DNA from 3 places in the Paenibacillus thiaminolyticus genome. Region 1 is predicted to be linked to each of the others. Evidence: riboswitches for the same ligand, from Rfam matches in the RefSeq annotation. Region 1 holds a riboswitch; each other region holds the start of a gene.
What was found. A riboswitch is a leader RNA that binds a small molecule or an ion and turns the genes downstream of it on or off. The one in region 1 is predicted to bind thiamine pyrophosphate.

Region 1 (7,933 bases):
TCCTTGATCATATCTAGCTCTCCGTAAGCTGTCATCATAATCACTTTCATCTGCGGCTCCATTTTCTTAATCTGCTTCAAGATTTCCAAGCCGTCCATGCCTGGAATCTTCATGTCCAGCAAGACAATATCCGGAGATTCCTCACGCACGATGTTCAATGCAATCTTCCCGTTGGAAGCCTGGTAAGTCGAGTACCCTTCACTGCTGAATACTTCCATCAGAAGAACTCGAATACCGTTTTGATCATCGACTATCAATACTTTCTTCTTATCCAACTGGTACCCCTCCCATCGTGTAACACGAGCGAGTGCATCCGCTAAGACAGGCGTCGCCTCGTATGAACATGCTTTTTTTTCCAAAGCAAGAATAATGGTACTTATTCGCCTTGATATATTAAAATCCTGCTTGAAATACGGAAAAACATGAACTTCCCCTTACGAAGTGCAAAAAATAGGCGGAAATTCCCATAATGGGAATTTCCGCCTGGATCATTATCCGCGGTGTGCCACGGCCGCCCGGACAAACTCCCGGAACAGCGGCTGCGGGCGATTCGGACGGGATGTGAATTCCGGATGGAATTGCACCGCCAGGAACCATGGATGATCGGCCAGCTCCACGATCTCGACCAGCCGCCCGTCCGGAGACGTGCCGCTGAACTTCAGCCCGGCGTGCTCCATCGCTTCGCGGTATTCATTGTTGAATTCATAACGGTGACGATGGCGTTCATACACCAACTCGTCCTGATAGCTTGCCATCGCAAGCGAATCTTCCTGAAGCTTGCACGGATACAGTCCCAGACGCATCGTTCCGCCCAGATCCTCGATGTCTTTCTGTTCCGGAAGCAGGTCGATGACCGGGTAATCGGTCGACGGATTGATCTCCGAGCTGTTCGCGCCCGTCATGCCCAGCACGGAACGGGCATATTCGATAACCGCCACCTGCATGCCGAGGCAAATACCGAAGAACGGAATTTTCTGCTCGCGCGCATAGCGGATCGCGGATACTTTGCCTTCAATGCCCCGGTCCCCGAAGCCGCCCGGCACCAGAATGCCGTGGACACCTTCGAGACGCTCCCGCGCATTGTCGTCCGTAATCTCCTCCGCATTGACCCAGCGAATGTTCACTTCCGTATTCGCATCGAACCCTGCGTGCGCCAATGCTTCGACGACAGACAGATACGCATCGTGCAGGGCGACATATTTGCCTACGATCGCAATCTCGACTTGTCCCTGGAGCTGCTTCACGCGATCGACGAGCTTGATCCACTCGGTCATATCCGGCTGCTGCGTCTCCAGCTTCAAATGATTGACGACAATGTCATCCATGCCTTGATCGCGAAGCATCAGCGGCACTTCATACAAAGTGGACGCATCTCGGCATTCCACGACGGCATTGGCATCGATATCGCAGAAGAGCGAGATCTTGCGCTTCAAGTCCTCGGACAAAGCGTGCTCCGTCCGGCATACGAGCATGTTCGGCTGAATCCCGATGCTCCGCAGCTCCTTCACGCTGTGCTGTGTCGGCTTCGTCTTCACTTCGCCGGCAGCCTTGATGTATGGAATCAAAGTGACATGGATGTACATGACGTTGTCGCGGCCCACATCGCTCTTAATCTGGCGGATGGCTTCCAGGAACGGAAGGCTCTCGATGTCGCCGACGGTGCCGCCGATCTCGGTAATAACGACGTCGGAACCGGCTTCCTTGCCGGCGCGGAAGACGCGCTCCTTGATCTCATTCGTAATATGCGGAATCACTTGAACGGTGCCGCCCAGGTATTCACCGCGGCGCTCTTTGGAGATGACCGAAGAATAAACCTTGCCGGTTGTAACATTGCTGTTCTTCGACAGGTTGATGTCGATGAAGCGCTCGTAATGTCCGAGATCGAGATCGGTCTCTGCTCCGTCATCGGTAACGAACACTTCGCCATGCTGATACGGGCTCATTGTACCCGGATCTACGTTAATATAGGGGTCGAACTTTTGGATCGTAACCTTCAGCCCCCGATTCTTCAGCAATCTTCCCAGGGACGCTGCGGTAATCCCTTTGCCTAGAGAAGATACAACGCCGCCCGTCACAAAAATATACTTTGCCACTGGTGAAACCCTCCTATGATCAAATGCATACAAGACATGTTCTCGGGAGGCTTTGACTCTTGAGTCAGGGTTCGAAGCAATCACATGCTGCCTGATGTTATCGTAACCCATTTGCACGAGAAAAATTGATGAAAAAATGTCAATAAAAAAATAAAAAAGTGACTCCCGTAGTGTCACGGGGCACTTTCATCTTTTAGCGTCAATCAACCTATTCAATTACAAACAAATCAAAAGCCCATATGCTAGTTTACTCTGTAGGACATGCCGTGTCAAGGGAACGTTTACGGATTTTCCAGCTAATTGATCGGGGCGCCGTCCTGATCCAGTTACACCCATCGGTAGGAGGGGATTTCCGCCGCTTCCAGGCGGCAGCGGCCAGCTCCGGCAAGCGGGACAAGAAGCATGACGAGCCGCGTGAAGAGGAGCGGTTCTATTAAAAACCCGTTTGCTTATCTTCCCGCCGAAGCGCCTCCAGGGAGATCGCTCGGGAATCATAAGCAAACGGTCCATCACAGCCGAAGGAGCGGATTCCGATTACTGATCTTTATCCTCGTCCATATCCGGCTCTTCTTCCTCGTCAGGGTTGTCTTCATCGATCTCTTCCTCATCGATCATGACTTCCTCTTCTACTTCGGCCTCTTCTTCTTCATCCACATACATTTCTTCATCATCTTCGCTGTCTTCATCCACGAAGTCGAAGTCTTCCTCATTGTTGTAGCTGTCGTCCTCTTCGACGAAGATATCATCATCTTCCAGATCATCGTCGTCATCATTAATGATGCGAGGACGCTTCGTGCCCATCGACTCTTCCGAGCGATCGACAGGATACCAGCGCTTCAAGCCCCAGAGATTGTTCCCTACGCACGCAAAGCGGCCATCAATGTTGATTTCCGTATATAACTGTGCAATGACATCATTAATTTGCTCTTCGCTGAGTCTGCGAAGCTTCGCAACTTCATTCATCAGATCACGGTAGTAGAAAGGCGTGTTGGCTGCTTTCAGTACGAGGAAAGCAATATCCACCATCGGCATTTCTTGCACTTTGTCGGGATCTAACTTCAATTCCAACGGGGTGCTCATAAGGACACATCCTCTCTCAAAGGTTCAAACGGATAATTACGATCATATCCAGTTTCACACCTAAGTAAAACCGATTTTCCATGAAAAAGCAAGTTTATCCGACGCGGACAAAAAAATGCCACATGTCTGTCCGCTTCCCCTGCCCTAGATGGAAAAAAAGAAACGCGAAGGGCATCCCTTCGCGTTCGACTGTATCCGCACCACAGACAGGTTTACACCTCGTCTACCGTGTGCAAAGCCCCTCGCCGGCTCTTCTTCATCCTATGTCCGCAGCCGCCTTTTGACACGGAAGAAGGCCTAACTTTCGCAAAAAAGGCAGCTACCCCAGTCCACCATCTTCCCCTTGGCATACGATACCCCACAAGGAATTGTCGGGAGGGACTCGACATTGGATATGACGGCCTTATTGCACATGTTGCTTCAAGAGATGTCCTTCAGCGGACGGCCTGCGGCGAAGCAGTTGATTCGCTTCCACCGGCCGGAGCGGTTCGCTGTATTCAGTAAGGCGCTCCGCAGGCTTCGCCGGAATCGGCCCGAGCTCCAGCATATCCGCGAACTTCCGCTCATCCGCGCCTGGAGCTGTCCGGTTCCTGAATCGGCTGCACAGCTGCTGTCACGGTATCCGAACGAGTTCACGATAGAGGACGACGCGTTGATCGCGATTCAAGCCGCTTCCCACAGGCCGGTCACCTGGGAGCGGGGCATTCCGTGGGGCGTACGGCAGATCAAGGCTCCGCAGGCATGGGGAACGACCACCGGCCACCGCGTGCATATCGGCGTGATCGACACCGGCGCCGATTACCGCCATCCCGATCTCCGCCAGTCACTGATGCGCGGAGTCAACTTCGTTCACCGCGGCATGCCGCCTTATGATGATAACGGTCATGGCACCCATATTGCGGGCACGATAGCTGCGGCCAATCAAATGTACGGCATTATCGGCGTGGCTCCCCGCGCCCTGATCCATCCCGTGAAATCATTTGATGAGAACGGAGCTGCTTATGTGTCTGATATTATCAATGGCATTGAATGGTGCGTCCGCAACGGGATGCACATCATCAATATGAGCTTCGGCATGAAATCCCGCAGCAAGTCGCTGCTGCAAGCGGTGACCCAGGCCTATCAATCCGGGGTCACCGTCGTCGCTTCATCCGGGAACGACGCGAAGCGGAAGTCTGTCGATTACCCGGCCCGCTATTCCCAGACGATCTCGGTCGGGGCGACCGATCGCTTGCGGCGGATTGCCCCATTCAGCAATCGGGGGCAATTCGTGGACATTTACGCTCCCGGCGAGAAGATCGTATCCTCCTGGATTAAGGGCCAATACCACGAGATGAGCGGCACCTCGATGGCTACCTCGCACATCAGCGGTGCGATCGCGCTGCTGCTGGCCGTGCGGCCGCGCTTGAAGCCGGGCGAGATCAAGGCCTTGCTCCGGCGGACGGCGAATCCGATCCGCAGCCGCAAGACCCGGAACATCCAGATCAAAGTACCGGGGGAGGTAGATATAGTCCGTCTACTGAAGGAAGCCGAGCGGCTGTAGCCCATCGCCTATGCCTTGTCCTTGGGCGCTGCCGGAAGCGAGCACCCTTGGATGGTCATACGCATACAATCGCCGCGAACTGGCCTGATGGGCTGCCGAGCAGGCGTGCGCCGCCCCCTGGAGATAAAGCGCGCCAGCAACTGCTCCCGGAGAGGCTGTTCCTGTTCCAGGCAGGGAACGTGACTTGCGAGCTTGCGGGATATTGTTGTTCTGCTTGTCTTTACATGAATCTTCTTCCCGTTGGTCACGAACGTATTCGTCATATGATGAGCGAGGGGCAGCCGTTCCTTACTGTTGCGAGAAGCGGCCGCCCATCTTGGATTCATGCCCGTGCTGCTTCCGTAATCGGCGCCGGCCAGTCCTCTAACGTATAGGCCATATCCCAGAACAGATATTCCAACTGGCAGCTGGTCACAAAATGCTCCTCCAGCCGCTGCTTGCGCGCCGCGGGTAAAGACTCCGCCCACTCATCAAGCAGTCGGCGCAGCTGCATCGTAATCCCGCTCTCCTGCTCTCCATAAAAATGCATCCATTCATAGAACGGATGGGATGGATCCGGCTTCACTTCCTCCAGCAGCCTGCGGCCGATTTCCGTATACGTCCACGGGCAAGGCAGCAATGCCGCCACGATATCTTCCCGCGTTCCCCCATGGGCGACCGTCAGCATATGGTTGACATAGTGATTGGCTGAAGGGGCCAAGGCGTAGCCCTGCAGCTCCTCGTACGTCACCCCGGCGACATCGCAAAAATTTTGATGAGGATGGGTCTCGCTGTCCAAAATAAACGAAATTTGCTCGTTAAAAAGAGCCATCGCGGCGCGGTGGTCGCATTTGGAGATCGCAATCCCGTATACCCGGATAAAAGCGTTCAAGTATTCAAAATCTTGCTTGACATAGTGAATAAGCTGTTCCTTCGCTAACGTTCCTTCCGCAATGCCCCGAACGAACGGATGGGCAAAAATCGCCGTAAAAATCGGATCCGCCGTACGCCGGAGTTCTTCGGTAAAGCAGGCCATACTCAGCACCTCCGCCACATTTTTGGGGAAATCCAAACCAGGGGCGCCGGCGCGGCCATACAAAAAAGCCGCCCCGAAATGGAGCGGCTTCGCCAAGTCTTCGTAAAATGAGCGTGAATTCAAACCTGTGAAGGCCGTCTCCACTTCCCTACGCCGGTATTAACCGGATCAGGTTCAAAGGGTCCAAGCATCTCTTGTCTCAGCCGCCTTGCGCGGCTCCCCCAGCGGATTTCGTATAAAGTTCCTTATCACGTCCTACTTTAGCCGTGATTGCCAATCTTGTCAAACTATTCTTGCCGATTCATTGCCTGCGTGCCGAAGCGTCTGCCGGACAAGCGCTCCTGAACCGTTCATGTCACGTTAAGCGCTTCGAGATTCGCCCGCGGCCCGTTCCACAGTTCAATCCACTTCTTGATGGCGGATACCATAATGATGATGCCGAGCACCAGCATAATGATGGACAGTGTGGCGTTCAATACGCTATACCCGGAAGCTGACGGGTTAAGATACACATTTTTGACCATCCAGTAGCCGGCATAGTTGACCGTGACGAACAAATAGGCGAGCGGGATGAGGCAGGTCAGCATATACCTCCGCTTATCCGCTATCTTCAGAATCACTGTCGCGCCAATAATAAGTCCGATCGATGCCATCAGCTGGTTGGAGACGCCGAAGAGCGCCCAGACGGAGCCGATATCTCCTGAGAAGAGCAAGTATCCCCACATGAGACAAGCCAAGGCGCTGGCGAATATGGAGCCCGGTACCCAGTCCACCTGCTTCAGCGGCTTATAGATGTCTCCGAAGAAGTCCTGAATCAGATAGCGGGCCACCCGTGTGCCGGCATCAATTGCCGTCAGAATGAACACCGCCTCGAACATAATGACGAACTGGAAGAAGTAGGATGACAAGTGGCTGAACCACGGTATCTTGGTAAAAATGTACGTCATCCCAACGGCCAAGGTAACGGCTCCGCCGGTCCGTCCTTCGAGATCGAGGCCGATCTGCTGCGCCAGCTCCGGCAGATGCACGGTCGACATTCCCAGCGTCTTGAACACTTCCGGCGTCGAATTAATCGCGAAATAGTCAGCCGGTTGAAGCGCCGCCGCCGCAATAAGCGCCATAATTCCAACCAGCGATTCGACAAGCATCGCACCGAAGCCGACTACCTTGATGTCGCTCCAGCGGTTGATCATCTTCGGCGTCGTGCCCGAACCGACGAAGGCGTGGAAGCCGGAGATGGCTCCGCAGGCAATCGTGATCGAGATGAACGGCCAGACCGGACCGGCCAGTATCGGGCCGCCTCCATTTACGAACTCTGTGACGGCCGGGAACGGGATGGCCGGATTAATGATGAAGACACCAACGATGAGGGCGATGAAGACGCCGATCTTCATGAAGCTGCTCAAGTAGTCCCGCGGCGCCAGCAGCAGCCAGACGGGCAAGGCGGCAGCGAAGAACGCATAGATGGGCAGCAGGATCGCCAGCGTACTTGAGTCCAGCGTCAGCCAGTCTCCCAGGACGGTGCCTTGGATCTGGGGTCCGAGAAATACCCCGGTCATGAGCAGAATGAAGCCGACGGTGGACGCAAGCTTCAGATTCCCCGTCTTCTTGTAGAACAAGCCGACGCCCATCGCGATCGGAATCGTAATCCCTACGGCGAAGGTGCCCCATGGGTTATGCTCCAATGCGTGGAGCACGACCATCGAGAGCCCGGCCATCGTAATCGTAATGATGAAGAGCATCGCCAGGCCGGTGCAGAAGCCGGCTACCGGACCGAGCTCGTCCTTCGCGACCTCGGAGAGCGACTTGCCCTGCTTGCGCATCGAGGCGAACAAGACGACGGCATCATGCACCGCGCCGCCGATGACCGCGCCGATAAGCAGCCACAGCAGGCCGGGCAGGTATCCGAACTGCGCCGCCAGTATCGGCCCGACGAGCGGCCCTGCCGCCGCGATCGCGGCGAAATGATGACCGAAGGTGACCCATTTGTTGGTGGGGACATAATCTTTGCCATCATTCAGTTCATGGGCCGGGGTCGGCTTGGAATCATCCAGCTTAAGCACTTTGGCCGCCATGAACGTTCCATACAGCCGGTATGCAATCATCAGGATGCATATCGATCCGATCACAATCGTTACCGCATTCATGTGAACCACTCCCTGCAATCGTATTGGAGTCATCATACAATATGAAAGCTTCGCT
Region 2 (7,933 bases), 360 kb from region 1:
TGCCGCCTCCGTTCAATAAAGTGAGGAAGTAGTCTTCCAGAGACTGGTTCTTCTTATGAATCGACTCGATAATGACATCGTTCATAATCAGTGTCTTCGCAATCTCGTTCTGCGGCAGCTCCGTGTCATATACCCGTATGACCTGTTCGTTCATCAGCCGCAGGTTCGTAAGGTTCATCCGGTTCTCCAGCACGAACACCGCATGCTGGCTGTTGGTCGTGACGATCTCGATATAAGCGGCATTCTGCTCCCTCACTTCCGCCATCGCCACCTCGGCGAGCAGCTTGCCGTGATTGATGACGCCGATCGTATCGGCCATCTGCTCGATCTCCCCCAGCATATGGCTGGAAATGAGCAGTGTAATCCCGTAGTCGCGGGACAGCATCCGGAACAGATCCCGCAGCTCCTTCATACCGATCGGATCGAGTCCGTTAATCGGCTCGTCGAGCAGGAGCAGCTCCGGCTTCGTCGTAATGGCGCGGGCAATGCCAAGCCGCTGCTTCATCCCGAGGGAGAAGTCCTTGACCATTTTCTTGTCGATGCCGCGCAGATTGACCAGCTCAAGCGCCTCGTCAATCGCCTTTTTATCATGATAGCCCATATATTCGCAGTGCAAATCCAGATTCTCGCGCGCCGTGAGCTTGTCGTAGAAAATCGGATATTCGATAATCGATCCCATCCGCCCGAGCAGTTCAAAGGATGTGTCCGTCAGCTTCTGCCCAAGAATCTCGATCTCGCCGCTGGTCGGCTTGACCAGATTCGTCATCATTTTCATCAACGTCGTCTTGCCAGCGCCATTCGGCCCGAGAAATCCATAGATTTCACCCCGCCGGATATTCATGCTGACTTCCGATACGACTTCATTGCCTTGATAGCTTTTGGTGACCCGATAGGTTCGCAATGCATAGGTCATCGCTCAAACTCCCTTCGCTCGTATGCCTTATGCTTCCATCGTATAATTTGAAATTCTCTTTTTTCTTTCCTGATTCTTACGAGTTTCTTAAGAAACGGCACATAGCCCGCAGACAGCCGTTCCGGTCTATCCGCAGGCGGAAATCAATAGGCGAGGGCACGCAGCCGAATCGTGAAGACGGTCTTCGCATACGGCTTGCTGTCCAGATGAATGGCGCCGCCCATATGCTCCACGAGCCGCTTCGTAATCGTCAGGCCGAGCCCGCTGCCTTCGAATGATTTGTTCCGTGAATCCTCCATCGTATACATCCGTTCAAATACCCGATCGCGATGCAGCTCCTGAATGCCTTTGCCCCTGTCCCACACATCGATCAAAATAAAGCCTTCCTCCTCGCGGGTCTGGATGCCGATCGCCTGGCCGTCGCCGCCATGATGGATGGCGTTCGAAATGAGATTGTTTAGAATGCGCTCCAGCGCCTCTTCGTTCGCGTGCGCGTACATCGGCTTTTCCGGGATCGCGATATCCACCTCGAAGCCTCGCGAAGTCAGCGTATCATAGAACTGAAGCATGCTCTTCCGGCATGCCTCATTGATATCCAGCCGGGTCAGCGGCAGCTCCTTGTCTCCCGACTCCAGCTTCGCCAGATCGAAGAAGGTGCGAATCAACTTCAGCACATCGTGCAGCTTCTCATTTACCCGTTCCAATAAGCGCTGACGCTCTTCCGCAGGCATATCGGGATCCAGGCTCAGCGTCTCGATATAACCGAGGATGACCGTTAGCGGCGTCTTCAGATCATGGGAAATGTTCGACAGCATCCGGCGAATCGACTGCTCCGTGCGGTTGTATTGGGCTGTTACTTTCTGATTCTCGCTCAACAGGCGGTTGATCTCAATCAGGATCGGCCGCAGCTCGGGATCGCTCGTCACCACGAGCAGCTTCTCGCGTGTCGGTTCGGTCAATATGAGGTGCAGCTTCGAATGAATATAAGCGAGCTTGGCGCTTCGGACCCGCCGTGCCCGCCACTGCAGCAAGAGAAGAAGGAGCAGAATGGCAATTAGCGCGCCGTACACGAGATGGATGATCATCTTACTTCCCTTCCCACTTGTAGCCGATGCCCCATAGGGTCGTAATATAGACGGGATGGGAAGGATCGTCTTCGATCTTCTCCCGCAATCGGCGGATATGGACATTAATGACATTCTCGTCGCCCAAATAGTCGTCACCCCAGACAAAGCCGTAGATCTGGGCCTTCGTAAATACCCGGTTCGGATTCGTCATGAACAGCTTCAGCAGCTCGAACTCGGTCGAGGTCAGCTTAATCTCCCGCTCCTGCTTGGTGGCGCGGTAGCCGTCTACATACAGGCTGAGCGGGCCGGAAGTGATAACGCGCTCCTCGGGTTCGGCCAGCCGCGCATATTCGGTGGCACGCCGGATGGAGGCCTTCACCCGGGCTGACAGCTCAATCAAGGAGAACGGCTTGGCCACGTAATCATCGGCGCCGAAGCCAAGCCCCAACGCTTTGTCCACGTCGCCGTCCTTCGCCGACATGATCAGAATCGGAACCGAGCTTCGCTCGCGTATCCGCTTGATCACTTCGTAGCCGTCGAGCTTCGGCATCATCAGATCCACGATGACGACATCATAGGAACGCTGGCCGAAGAGGGTCAGGCCCTCTTCCCCGTTGCCCGCCGCCGTGACGGCGAACCCTTCCTTCGTCAAATGATTGCCCACCATCTCCACGATGCCGGGATCGTCTTCAATCAGCAAAATATGCTGCTTCATCATCTATCCTCACACCTTCACTGTTGTGTTGCGTTACGGCTTGTGCTGCGGCATGGCTGCCGAATGCTTGATGGGAAATTCATCTCAGCAGGGCATCTTGCCCGCATCATGCGGAACCGGAATCGCAGCTTACCGTTCCGGCCTTCCGGCGCCGTCTGGCAGACAGACCATGCAATACTGCTTCAACTCGCTGTTCCGCAGCCGGATCGTATCCACGACCGTGAAGCCGTAATGTTCGTACAGCCCGACATTGCGCGGATTTTGCGTCTCCAGGGTACAGGCGATTCCCCGTCCGCGGCATTCGGCCAGCAGCGGGGACATCATCTTCCGCACCCAGCCCTGCCCCCGGTATTGCGGCTGCACCACGAGCATATCGAGATGCAGATAAGGCTGGTCGCCCAATGAGGCCAGCCAGGCCGAGCTCATGCTGCGCAAGCCCGACAAGCCGCGCAGGAAGCGGGCGGGACTGATGTAGCGGCACATGCCTAACGACTTCGCGACAGCCCGGGCAACGCCCCATGCGTAGCTCGCGCGGGAAGCCCAAGAGGTTCCCATCCGCTCCGGACGGAAGATGAGCGCTACGGCCTCCATTTTATCCGATGTCGCGTACAAGCCGCCGTAATCATACAGCAATTCGATATAATTGCGGAAAAACAGCTTCAACACTTCGACACGGATAGACGGATCGGGCAGCAAATGCACATACAACCCGTCTTCCTTGAAGCCTTGGGCCATGACCGCCGCCGCGGCTTCCATATGCTTGCGTTCCAAGAGCAACAGCTTGGCACTACAAATAGTTCCACCCCGAATCTTCGAATATCGCTCCTTCGCCGGCTGGCGGCGCCGAAGCTTCTCCTGCCATCGTACTGCGCCGGACCGGATGAGTCAATTGTTGCCGGTGCGGCTCGAACGGATTTGCCCAACCGCAGGCGGTGACGCGTGCCGGAACAAGCAACAAGCCGCCAGGATTTCCTGACGGCCGGCCCTTACAGTCCGATCTGGATAAATAAATTGTTGGCGGTATAGAACAGCACCGGCGCCCATAGCGATCCCGTTCGCTTCCACATGCAGCCTGCGATCAGAGAGAACATCATCATGGTCCCCATTCCCCTTTCGGCTTATCACCTCATCACGTTACCCTGCGGCAACCTTCCGGGCAATTCCCCGACAGGGGGATTGGGTAAGATTATGGCGTCCGCTCATCCAGCCAGCCGAGCGTCTTCGCGACGGAGACGGCCTTCATGCGGCGATCGACGCCCAGTTTCTTGAACAAGTTTTTGATATGAGCCTTCACCGTCTCGGCCGACACCAGCAGTTCTTCGGCAATCTCCTTGTTCGAGAGGCCGCGGGCCAGAAGGTTCAGCACTTCCCGCTCGCGGGCGGTCAGTTCCTCCACCTTCGCCAGCCGCTGCAGCTCCTCCCTGGACGGCGGCAGCCTTCTAGCCTGGGCTTCGGCCACATACAGCAGTTGGCAAGCCAACGTGTGCAGCGTTCCCAGGCGTCCCGGGACGAAGGCGTGCCCCGTCCGTCCATTCACCAGATACAAGCAGCCCCGCACCTGGTCGTGCATCCGAAGCGGCAGCACCAGCACCGAGGCCGGGCAGCCTTCCGCCGCTTCGGGCGGGCGTGTCGCCGGCCCAGGCTGATCCGGCCCGCCGGAGTGCCTCTCGTTCTCGGTGCGCAGCAGCATCGGCTCGCCCGATTGAAGCGCAGTCTGGATAAGCTCCTGCGACAGATCGCCGCACGCGCTCAGCGGACAGGGCCGGAAGTCGCCACAGCCGCTCATCACGCCGTTGTCCGAATCGATCGACGCTTCCACGTAAGGCTCGCCCTGCCGCAGGACGATGAGATACCCCTGCCCCGCTCCAGCCTGCATCACAATCGTGGCGAGCAGCTTCTCCGCCAGTCCCCGTCCCTCCCAGCCCTCCGCGAAGCAGTGGGATGACTGGACGACCGCCGCCAGATCCAGAGTCTGCGGATAGCCGCCGCTATCGTCCCCCGCCAACGGTCCGGTCAAGCCGAATAACGGAGCGTCACCGGCCTGGCCCAGCGCAGGGTGAGGCAGGATGCGCCCCGGCCCCGGGTCGACAGGGTAGAGCGCCGTCACCGATAACTGCCGCGCCGGCGCGGCCTGATCCCGCAATGTTCCCTCCGGCAGCTCCGATGCACGGCTGTTCCGCCGCCCCTCCAGGCATTCCTCCAACGCGACGCGCAGCATGCGCGCATCGGGATAGCGCGCTTCCGGGTCCTTCTCCAGCAACCTCATCACGATCTCCGCCAGCTCTGGCGGCAGTTCCGGCCTCCGTTCGGTTAACGGCACGGGGCGCCGCGCCATATGCGCATGCGACCAGGCAAGCGCGTTGTCCGCCTCGAACGGCAGCTCTCCTGCCAGCAGCTCATACCAGGTCACGCCCAGGGAGTACAGATCCGAATACGGGCCGAGGTCGCAGTTCATGCGCCCGGTCTGCTCCGGGGACAGATAGATCGGATTGCCCTCCAGCAGAGGGCGCTTCATCGGCTGTCGCTCGCCCTGCTGCAAGAACAAAGCGTACCCGAAGCCGGTCACATAGATTCGCTTCGTCACCATCTGCACGAGGATCGTATCGGGCTTGAGATTGAGATGGAGCACCTGCTGCTGGTGAAGCGCCTCGATCATCCGGCACATGCCGATGCCCAGCTCCAGGAACTCGTTGCACGATACGGGTTGCATCTCGAAGTAGCTCCGCAAGGTTACCCCGTTCACCGGCTCATACTCCAGAATCAGGGCGTGGCCATGCGGCACGACTGTCACCGGCCGCAGGATCCCGTCGACAGGCACGCGAGCGGTGCCTTCATATTCATGCAGCAGCTTCGCGTTCTCGATAATGGTGCGGCTGCCTTCCTTGACCACCTTGAGCAGGGCGGGGTGCCCCCGCTTCGCCGCATAGGCATAACAGACGTACAGGTAAGGGTCTTCATATATAATTTTATCCACTTCATAACCGGGAAGGGTCAGGCCGTTCGTCATTGCATTCATGGAGATTCCCTCGTATTCTCTCGATTCCAAGCGAATTCAATTTCTTCTTTTCATTATAGCGAAAGATCGCCCGGAGGAACGATGAAAAAGCAGTTTTCTCGAAAAGAGTCTTTACATTCAGGACGGTCCCGGTATAATGGGAAGCGTAAAAGAGGCAATCCCAACCGCATATCCGTGAACACTAGGGGTGCTTGCTCGCAGGCTGAGAGACAGCGGATCGCTGTTAACCCTTATGACCCGAACTAGATAATACTAGCGTGGGGAAGTGTAGGTAGATTACGATGATTCGCGCTCGCCGAAGGGGGCTTTCCTTCCTGGCAGCCGTTCTTCCGTATGGCGAACCGCACTTCCCGGAGGTGCGGTTTTTTGCTGTTTTTACGATCATTCGCAGATACGGGAGGAATTCGCAATGAAAAAAACAATGTGCGGCACCGGCCAGATCGCCGGCTGCCGATTCTCGCTCTATCCGATGAGCGATCGGTTCGTGGAGCTGATTCTCGGCGCCCTGGAGGCAACGGACCTGTCCAAAGTATGGTCGAAGACAGATGAGGTGAGCACCTGCGTCCGCGGCAAGGCGGAGCATGTGTTCGATGTGGTGAAATCGATTTTTCTCCACTGCGCTAAGTCCGGCGTCCATACCGTACTGAATGCCACCTTCTCGATCGGATGCCCCGGCGACAGCGAAGCCGATTATTACATGACGGAGGACGACCATCGCCTGAATGAAGAGCGCTCCCGCCTCATCGCCGTCCAGACCGATGCGCAGTTCTCGCTCTACCCGCTCGGCACGCCGGATTATATGGATACCATCTATGACATTATCGGCCTTGCCCGGGAGGAGGGCACCTTCACCAAGGGGGTTCATTATGCAAGCGGGCTGCAGGGCGACGCGCATGACGTGTTCGCGACGCTGGAGCACGCCTTCGAGCAGGCGCGGACAAGCGACAGCACTCATATTGTGCTGACGGCGAATATTGCGGCGCACAGTCCGAGCCGGAAGTCATGAACGCGGGAAGCGGAAGGGAGAGCCATATACCGATGCAACAGTGGAAATTAAAAGATATCGTCATGCTCAGCTCGTTGTCTGTCGTCTTTGCCGTTGTGTATTTGATATTCTTCCAGGTAGGCAATGTCCTGGTCGGCTTCATGGGGCCGATGGGCTATGAGGTCATCTTCGGCATCTGGTTCATCGTGTCGATCATCGCCGCCACGATTCTGCGCAAGCCGGGCGCCGCCGTCATCTCGGAGACGGTGGCCGGCGTCGTCGAGGTGCTGATCGGCAACGCCGTCGGGCCGATCCTGATCGTGTCCGCCCTCATTCAAGGGCTGGGGGCCGAAGCGGCCTTCGCCGCCACCCGCTACCGCAGCTACAGCCTGAAGACGCTGATGCTGGCAGGGGTCGGGGCGGCCCTGTTCAGCTTCGCGTGGGGCTACTTCCGCAGCGGCTTCGGGGCCTACTCCACCGGCCTCGTCATCTCGATGCTGGCCGTCCGCTGCGTCAGCGGGGCGCTCATCGCGGGGCTGCTCGGCCACGGGATCGCGCAGTCGCTGAAGCGGACCGGCGTGCTGCGCAGCTATCCGATCGCGAAGGAAGGCACCCGCGCCGCATGAGCTGCGTGAATGGGAGCTGCATGAATGGAAGCCGCGTGGATGAGCACATGGATGAGCGCGTGGCGGCGATCGAAGCCGAGGGGCTGACGCTCGCCTTCGAGGCGGGCGCGGACCCGATCCTGTCCGGCCTCGACGTCCGCATCGGCGACGGAGAGACGGCGCTGCTGCTCGGGCCGAGCGGCTGCGGCAAAAGCTCGCTTGCCCTCTGCCTGGCCGGGCTGTATCCGCACGCGATCGACAGCGAGGTGCGGGGCCGGGTGCTCGTGTACGGGAAGCCGGTCGCCGAGCGGGCTGCGGGCGACGCCCCTTGGGCGGCCGGCATCGTGTTCCAGGACTTCGAGAGCCAATTCTGCCTGCTGCGGGTCGAGGAGGAGATCGCCTTCTGCCTGGAGAACCTCGGCTGCCCGCGGGAGGAGATGGACGGGCGCATCAGCGGGGCGTTGGCCGCGGTGGACCTCGGCGCCTGGCGCAAGGCGCCGATTCACGAGCTGTCCGGCGGCATGAAGCAGCGGCTGGCGCTCGCCTGCGCGATCGCGATGGAGACGCGCCTGCTCGTGCTCGACGAGCCGACGTCGAATCTTGACCCGGCGGCCCGGCGGCAATTCGCGGCG
Region 3 (7,933 bases), 540 kb from region 1:
TTTACGAGCAAGGGATGGAGTTCTTCAACGGCGGCTATGCCGCTGCCGGATCGGTCTTGCTGCTGGCCGCCGTCGGACTGGTGACGCTCGCGCATTTCGCTCTGCTCGGGCGCCGGGTCCATTACCACTAAAAGCAAGAAAAGGAGGCAGCCAATATGCACAATCTGGTCCGCCGATGGCCGTTCCGCTTGCTGGAAGGCCTCATGCTCGCATTGATAGCAGGCATGTTTCTCTTTCCGTTCCTGTGGATGCTCGTGACCGCCTTCAAATCGAAGCCGGAGGTGCTGCAATTCCCGCCGGCGTGGATCCCGCAGGAATGGAGATGGGACAATTTCGCGGCGGCATGGAACTCGGGTCCGTTCGGCCGCTATGTGCTGAACAATGTGATTGTTGCCGTCAGCATTTTGGCACTGCAGCTGTTTACCGGCATTCCGGCGGCTTATGCCTTCGCCCGCTTCCGCTTCAAGGGAAGGGGAGTGCTCTTCAGCCTCGTGCTGCTGGCGCTCATGATCCCGTCGCAGGTCGTGTTCCTTCCTATTTATGTGCAGATGAGCGGGTGGAATCTGATCAACACGCTGTGGGCGTTAATTCTTCCTTTCGGCGCGAGCGCCTTCGGCATCTTCCTCATCCGGCAAGCATTCATGCAGATACCGGAAGATATGATGGAGGCGGCCCGGCTCGATCATGCCACCGAATGGACGATAATGTGGCGCATCGCGCTGCCGATGGCGAAGCCTGCCGTGACGACGTTTGCGCTGTTCAGCCTCATTTACCACTGGAATGATTATTTCTGGCCGCTTATTATGACGAATCAAGCCGCGATGCGGACGCTTCCGGTCGGCATTGCGATGCTGAAGGAGACGGAAGGCATCAGTGCGTGGAATGTGTTGATGGCGGGCAATCTGATGCTTGTCGTTCCGGCGCTGCTGCTATTCGTGCTGGCACAGCGGCATATAATGAAGGCTTTCGTGTATACCACCAAATAAAGCTTCTTGCAGGAATCAATCACACATCAAACATTCACACATCTAACAATCGTGCATCAATCAATCGCGCATCAATCAATCGTGAAGGAGATGAAGAAGGATGAATTCGAAGGTCTATCGTGGGAAGCGAATGCTGTCAGCCGTGCTGGCGATGATGATGGGGACGGCGGCATTGTTGTCCGGCTGCGGCGGGACGGCAGCAGGCACGTCCTCGGGAAGCGGAGCGGATTCTCAGAAAGGGGGCCTTGCCCCGGCGCCGGCGGCGCAGACCGCTTCCGAACCGGCTGCTGGCACGTCTGTAGAGATTGACTTCTGGTACTCCCTGGGCGGGGCGAATGGCGAACTGATTGAAGCGATGACGGCTGACTACAATGCGTCTCAGGATCAAGTGTTCGTCCGACCGGCCTATCAGGGCGATTATTATACGAACCATTCCAAGGTGCTGGCCGCCGTCGCGGCAGGCAATCAACCTGATGTCACGATGATCGAGGTCGCTTCGGTCGGGGCGTTCGCGGACGCGGGCGTTATCGAGCCGTTGTCGCCGTATACGCAAGGCGCGGAGACAGACTATATCGACGGGCTGATGGGCAACTCCTACTGGAAGGATGAGCTGTACGCCATCCCCTTCAACCGTTCGACGCCTTTGCTCTACGTGAACAAGACGCTTCTGAAGGAGGCGGGGCTCAACCCGGAGGGCCCGAAGACATGGGCGGAGCTGGAGGAATTCGCCCGCAAGCTGACGAAGCAGGAAGGGGGGAAGACGGTTCGCTACGGCTTCTCCACGCCGATCGACATCTGGTTCTATGAAGCGCTTGTATTTCAGAGCGGCGGCAGCATATTGACGGAGGACAATAAGCAGCTTGCGCTTTTGAACGAAGCGGGGAAGGCGCCGCTCGAATTCTGGTCGCGCATGATTAAGGAAGGCATCATGAAGAATCCGCCGGGCGAGAAATACAACGCCTGGGACGTGGCTAAGCAGGACTTCGTCAACAGGCAGGTAGCCATGATCTTCACGTCGACGGGCGATCTGAAGGGCTTGAAGGAGACGGCCGGATTCGAGGTCGGGACCGCCTTCCTGCCGGCTAACAAGGACTATGGCGCTCCGACGGGCGGCGCGAACCTGGCCGTGCTGGCGGCATCGTCCCCGGAGAAGAAGCAGGCGGCGTGGAAGTTCATTCAGTGGATGACCGCTCCGGAGCAGACGATTCGCTGGTCCCAAGGCTCGGGGTATATGCCGGTCAGCAAGGCCGCGCTGGAGTCGGACACCTTGAAAGAGGCCTTTGTCAAAGATCCGAACTTCAAGGTCGCGATCGATCAGCTCCAATATGGCAAGGCGCGTCCGATGGTCCCCGGTTATAAGGAATTGCAGGAGGTCATCATGACCGAGATTCAACGGGTCATCCTCGGCCAGGCGACACCCGACGAAGCGCTGCAGGCGGCGACGGACAAGGCGAATAAACTGCTGCGCAAATGACGGGCGGCAGGCCGGACGAGGAGAGTGAGGGAAGGAAAGCAGGGAGTTGTGGGCATTGGCAATTGACCTGGTCTATGGTAAAGTATACCCCTGTGTGCCATCACACCGCGGTTCGCAACCATCCCGCGTAATCAAAACTAGGGGGAATACCGAATGTTCAATTTTATATGGGGGATATTGTTTGTCCTTGCCAATTTCGGCTTTTTTCTGCTGTGCTACCGTTTGTTCGGCAAGAATGGCTTGTTCGCCTGGGTCGGCGTCATGACCATCGTCGCCAATATTCAGGTCGGCAAGACGATCGAGATGTTCGGCATCGTGATGACGCTGGGGAACGCGGCCAATGCCAGCCTGTTCATGACCTCGGATCTGCTGAACGAGAAATATGGACCGAAGGAAGCGCGCCGCGCGGTTTGGTTTGGATTTTTCATGCTCATCATGACGACGATTATCATGCAGATGGCCCTGGCCTTCATTCCGCAAGGAGATGAGATTGCCCAGACGGCGCAGGCGTCGCTGGCGCATATTTTCGACTTGATGCCGCGGGTCGCCGCAGGAAGCCTGACTGCCTATCTCGTCAGTCAATTTCTCGACGTCAAGCTGTTCAGCATGCTGCGGGAACGGTTTCCCAAGTCGGGCCAGCTATGGATTCGCAGCAACTGGAGCACGGGAATCAGCCAATTGGCGGACTCGCTCGTCTTCTGCACGATCGCGTTTGCCGGCTATTACGAATGGGATGTGTGGATTCAAATTTTGTTGACGACCTATGTCGTCAAGCTGCTGCTGTCGGTAGCGTCAACGCCGTTTTTGTATTGGGCGAGAAGCTTCCGCGTGCCGGGAATGGAATCGTCCGCTGGCGCGGAACGCAGCATGGACAGATGATTAGTTGCAGGAGAGATACCCGCCTGGCTTCGCACACAAGATGCGGAGTCGGGCGGCTTTTTTGTGAATGGAAAAAGACAGGCTGGCCGGCGAGCATTTTTGACAAATTGCGCCATGTTTCACATGGAACGTTTTCTGGAGAAAGTCCGTTCATAGCAGAACGTCAAAACCCCGTTAGCGCAGTCCATGTCCCTGTTCACCGCACCAAAAAGGGGTTCCTCCGTCTATTCCCGGCTGGAACCCCTTGCTTCATTTGATGATTGATGAACCAATCAATACCAGTGTCGGTTCTGCATCATCTGATCATGCATCATGCCCCTGCGCATCATGCCTTGGCTGCGGACAGCTTCGCGATCCGCGCCGTGGCAGTGTTGAACCATTTGCTCCAGCTGGGTATCGGTCATGTCCGGGTGCATCTGCTTCATATGGGGGAGCATTTGGTCGTAGCCGCTGCCGTCGCTGCCGGAACCGGAAGCATATACCGCAGTTCCGAAGATGAGGGCGATCGCGGTTGCTCCAACCCATACAAGTCGTTTTTTCATAAAGACATCCCTCCCGGGGATATGGTAACCGAGCTGAAGGCGGCTCGCTATGTGCTTCGTCACAGGGCAGGCATGGAACATGCGCTTCTGGTGCTGCCTAACGACTGGACAAGGGAGCGAAGCAGGGATATAATTGCAGGTGACACGGCAACTGAATATGCATACTAGGGGGGGCTGGAATAAGGCCGGCTGAGATCGTATCCCGTGAAGATACTGACCCTTACACCTGATCTGGGTAATGCCAGCGTAGGAATGAGAATGGCGTCGCACCACGCCGAACGGTGGGTGTGTTCCTTTGTGGTCGGAGATTCCGATGCACCGCATTCGTGTTCAAGACGCGGTCGTGCAGACGGATTGCTCTTGCATGGAACGCGCCGTTCAGTTCGATCTGCCGCCATGCATGCGCATAGGTAATGGATAGCGTAAGCGCCCCGATGAGGGGCGCTTTTTTGGATCCGCGCAATGTCTTACGCGGCCGCTCAAGAGGGAGGGGCCTTGGCAGGGCGTATTCTTGCCGGGTCAACCGATCTTTTGCCAGATAGAGAGCATGGCCATCTGTACCGCCCGTCTGACGGGCGAATCGGAAAGGGGAAGAGGAAGAAGGATGAGAAGCATGCGTGCAGTAAAAAGAGGAGCGCTTGGACTTGCCTTGGCGCTCATGTTCATGTTGACAGCCTGCGGGGGAGGAGGCGCTGCCCCGACGCCGCAAGGAGACGGGGGGCAAGGCGCCGAAGCGCCGAAGGAACTGCGCGAGATTACGTTCGTGCTGGAATGGACGCCGAACACGAACCATACCGGGGTGTATGTCGCCCAGCAAGAGGGGTACTTCGAAGCGGAAGGGCTAAAAGTGAACATTATCCAGCCCGGCACGGGCGGAGCCGATGCGATGATCGCGTCCGGCGCCGCGCAATTCGGGGTCAGCGTGCAAGAAAGCATTACGCTGGCGCGCACGCAGAATGTGCCGATCGTATCTCTGGCGGCCATTATTCAACATAATACGTCCGGGTTCGCTGCCCCGAAGGACAAGCATATTACGTCGCCACAAGATTTCGAAGGCAAGACGTACGGGGGCTGGGGCTCGCCCGTGGAAGAAATGGTGCTGCGGACGCTCATGCAGCAGGAGGGCGCCGACTACGACAAGATCAAGAATATCAATATGGGCTCTGCCGACTTTTTTACGGCGGTCAAAAAAGATATTGATTTCGCCTGGATCTTCTACGGGTGGACGGGCATTGAGGCCGAGCTGCGCAACGAGCCGATCGATATGATGTATGTCAATCAATATTCGGATGCGCTCGACTACTACACCCCGGTCATCGCCACAAGCGAGAAGCTGATCGAGTCCGATCCCGAGCTGGTCAAGGCATTCATGCGGGCGGTCTCCCGGGGATATCAGTATGCGATTGACAATCCGGAGCAGGCGGCAGAGATTTTATTGAAGCAGGTGCCTGACCTGGACAAGGAGCTGGTTATGGCCAGCCAGCGCTGGCTCAGCCCGAAATACCGCGACGATGCCCCGCGTTGGGGAGAGCAGAAGCGGGAAGTGTGGGATAACTATACGAACTGGCTCCTGCAGAACAAGCTGATGGAGAAGCCAATCGATATCGACAAGGCGTTCACGAATGAGTTCCTGCCTGAAGCCTGAGGCAGACGCTGCTCAGGGAACGGGCGATGACAGCGGGCGATGATGGCGTTAGATAATTGAGGGCGGATAATCCGTGCAAGGGTGTGCCCTCTCCGGGACGAATGATTCGAGCCGGGATCGGCATAAAGAGCGGGATCAGCAGCGAGAGGAGGAGTTGGCATGAGGAGGAAGAACGGCATAGGTGCGGCAGGAACGTGCAGGAAGGTGGCGGCGGGATGAAAAGACGGCTTGCAACGGCGGGACCGCCCGTGGCGGCCCTGCTGCTGTTCATCTTGGCGTGGCAGATTGGCGTCATGCTGTTCGATGTGGAGAAATGGATGCTTCCGAGCCCGCTTGATATTGCGCGGGAAGCGGCGGCCAACGGCAGCGGCATTCTGCTGCACGCGCTGGCTACCCTGAAGCTGATGCTGATCGGCTTCGGAACCGGAGCGGGGATCGGCCTGGCGCTCGCTTGCCTGCTCCATCCCCTTCCTTGGCTGAAGCGCGCGATCTATCCGCTCATTATATTGAGCCAGAACGTGCCGACGATTGCGCTGCTGCCCTTGCTGATGCTGTGGTTCGGCTTTGGCCTGCTGCCGAAGGTAGTCGTCATCGCGCTCGTCTGCTTCTTCCCGGTCTGTGTCGCCGCCCTGGACGGCCTGACCCAGACGGATCGGACGATGCTTCATTATATGCGCATGACGGGGGCGACCCGGGCGCAGCTGTTCTGGAAGCTGGAGCTGCCGCACGCGCTGCCCTCCGTCTTCTCGGGCTTGAAGATCGCCGCCACCTACAGCGTGATGGGAGCGGTGATCGCGGAATGGCTCGGAACGGATCGGGGCATCGGCTATTATATGATGCTGCAAAAAGCGGCCTACCGCGTCGACCGGATGTTCCTCGGCATCGTCGTCATCATTCTGCTCAGTCTGGCGATGTTCGGAGCGATTCGCCTGCTGGAGCGGATGGTCATCCGCTGGCGGCCCGAGGAGTACGAGAAATGAGGGAGGGAAGCGCTATGAAGGCAATGGCCAACTTGGCCGAACCACTCGGAGAAGCTGCCGGGCTGGCTTCCGCGCCGCCGCCTGCTCTGGAGCTGGACGAGGTCGACATGTCCTATCCGGGGACGAACGGCCGCGGCGAAGGACGGCTGCAGGTGCTGGACCACGTGTCGCTGCAGGTGAAGCAGGGCCAATTCGTCTCCATCATCGGCCCCTCCGGCTCCGGCAAAAGCACCTTGTTCCATCTGATCGGAGGGTTGCTGCGACCGGATGGCGGCCATATCCGGATGAACGGGCAAGAGGTAGCGGGCCGGACGGGACATGTCGGCTACATGCCTCAGCAGCCGGCGCTCTTCCCATGGCGGACAGTGGAGCAGAACGTCATGCTGGCCCAGGAAATTGGCGGCCGGCCGAAGAAGGAGGCCCGCGCGGAGGCGCGGCAATGGCTGGCGAATATCGGCTTGTCCGGCTATGAGCGGGCGTATCCGCACGAGCTGTCCGGCGGCATGCAGCAGCGCGTCGCGTTCCTGCGCGCTCTGATGAGCCCGCATGAGCTGATGCTGCTCGACGAGCCGTTCAGCGCGCTCGACGCCTTAACCCGCAGCGAGATGCAGCGCTGGCTCATCGGCCTGTGGGAGCAGCACCGGCGCTCCGTGCTGTTCATTACGCACAGTATCGAGGAAGCGCTGCTGCTCTCCGATACGATCTTTGTATTCTCAAGCCGGCCCGCGCGCGTGCTGCGGGAGGTGGCTGTACCGTTCCCGCGTCCGCGGCGCGAGGCGCTTACGGGGGAGGATTCTTTTCTCCGCTTGAAGCGGGAGCTTGCCGGGCTGCTCCAGGAGGCGCAGCGGCAGGGGACAGGCGGAGGGAATCTTCAATAAGGGCAGAGGGACGGCGAGAGCCGTCCCTCTTTGGCTTGGGAAGGGGGAACATAAACCTGATTCTCGCAGATTTTCTCAGATTCTCTCGTTAAGGAATTTCCATCTTTTGTGGCAAATTCAGGCGAATAACTTTTACTGGTAAATGGAAAGTTGACGCTATATAATAAGTTATCCCGGCTTCGGCAGCGAAGTGATAGCGGGTGAATCAGGACCGGCTTCCGAAGCCGGTGCGGTACATACAAGGAGGGAAATGAGATATAGTGGCTCACAAGAGCAACTTGAGCTTGGTGGTGGCAGCACTCCTGCTCGGGATTCTGATGGCAGCGATGGACAATACGATCGTCGCGACAGCGATGCCGACGATCGTCGGCCAGTTGGGAGGCTTCGAGCTGTATGTCTGGGTCACCTCGGCGTATATGGTCGCGACCATGGCGGGTATGCCGATCTTCGGGAAGCTGTCCGATATGTACGGCCGCAAGCGGTTTTACATTTTCGGCCTGATCGTCTTCCTGGCCGGCAGCATGCTGTGCGGGACGGCAGACAGCATCA

Region 2: linked by a shared signal. The riboswitch ahead of FLT43_RS16025 (YkoF family thiamine/hydroxymethylpyrimidine-binding protein) and the one ahead of tenA (thiaminase II) in region 1 are both predicted to bind thiamine pyrophosphate.
Region 3: linked by a shared signal. The riboswitch ahead of FLT43_RS15270 (ABC transporter substrate-binding protein) and the one ahead of tenA (thiaminase II) in region 1 are both predicted to bind thiamine pyrophosphate.

The regions. Positions count from the first base shown of each region.
Region 1 is NZ_CP041405.1:3,963,702-3,971,634, reverse strand. Features, by position in the region: gene FLT43_RS17685 (response regulator) at 1-275, opposite strand, end outside; gene FLT43_RS17680 (CTP synthase) at 492-2,093, opposite strand; gene FLT43_RS29400 (hypothetical protein) at 2,360-2,530, shown strand; gene rpoE (DNA-directed RNA polymerase subunit delta) at 2,628-3,173, opposite strand; gene FLT43_RS17670 (S8 family peptidase) at 3,562-4,716, shown strand; gene FLT43_RS29740 (hypothetical protein) at 4,725-5,042, opposite strand; gene tenA (thiaminase II) at 5,039-5,731, opposite strand; TPP riboswitch at 5,860-5,964, opposite strand; gene cstA (carbon starvation protein CstA) at 6,082-7,878, opposite strand.
Region 2 is NZ_CP041405.1:3,607,060-3,614,992, forward strand. Features, by position in the region: gene FLT43_RS16000 (ABC transporter ATP-binding protein) at 1-913, opposite strand, end outside; gene FLT43_RS16005 (sensor histidine kinase) at 1,057-1,998, opposite strand; gene FLT43_RS16010 (response regulator transcription factor) at 2,000-2,695, opposite strand; gene FLT43_RS16015 (GNAT family N-acetyltransferase) at 2,825-3,451, opposite strand; gene FLT43_RS29380 (hypothetical protein) at 3,483-3,653, opposite strand; gene FLT43_RS30665 (hypothetical protein) at 3,682-3,792, opposite strand; gene FLT43_RS30520 (protein kinase domain-containing protein) at 3,882-5,711, opposite strand; TPP riboswitch at 5,885-5,992, shown strand; gene FLT43_RS16025 (YkoF family thiamine/hydroxymethylpyrimidine-binding protein) at 6,121-6,717, shown strand; gene FLT43_RS16030 (ECF transporter S component) at 6,750-7,322, shown strand; gene FLT43_RS16035 (ABC transporter ATP-binding protein) at 7,319-7,933, shown strand, end outside.
Region 3 is NZ_CP041405.1:3,421,679-3,429,611, reverse strand. Features, by position in the region: gene FLT43_RS15295 (carbohydrate ABC transporter permease) at 1-131, shown strand, start outside; gene FLT43_RS15290 (carbohydrate ABC transporter permease) at 156-986, shown strand; gene FLT43_RS15285 (ABC transporter substrate-binding protein) at 1,087-2,460, shown strand; gene FLT43_RS15280 (queuosine precursor transporter) at 2,614-3,339, shown strand; gene FLT43_RS15275 (FAD/FMN-containing dehydrogenase) at 3,612-3,881, opposite strand; TPP riboswitch at 4,039-4,151, shown strand; gene FLT43_RS15270 (ABC transporter substrate-binding protein) at 4,495-5,526, shown strand; gene FLT43_RS15265 (ABC transporter permease) at 5,742-6,506, shown strand; gene FLT43_RS15260 (ABC transporter ATP-binding protein) at 6,521-7,384, shown strand; gene FLT43_RS15255 (MDR family MFS transporter) at 7,642-7,933, shown strand, end outside.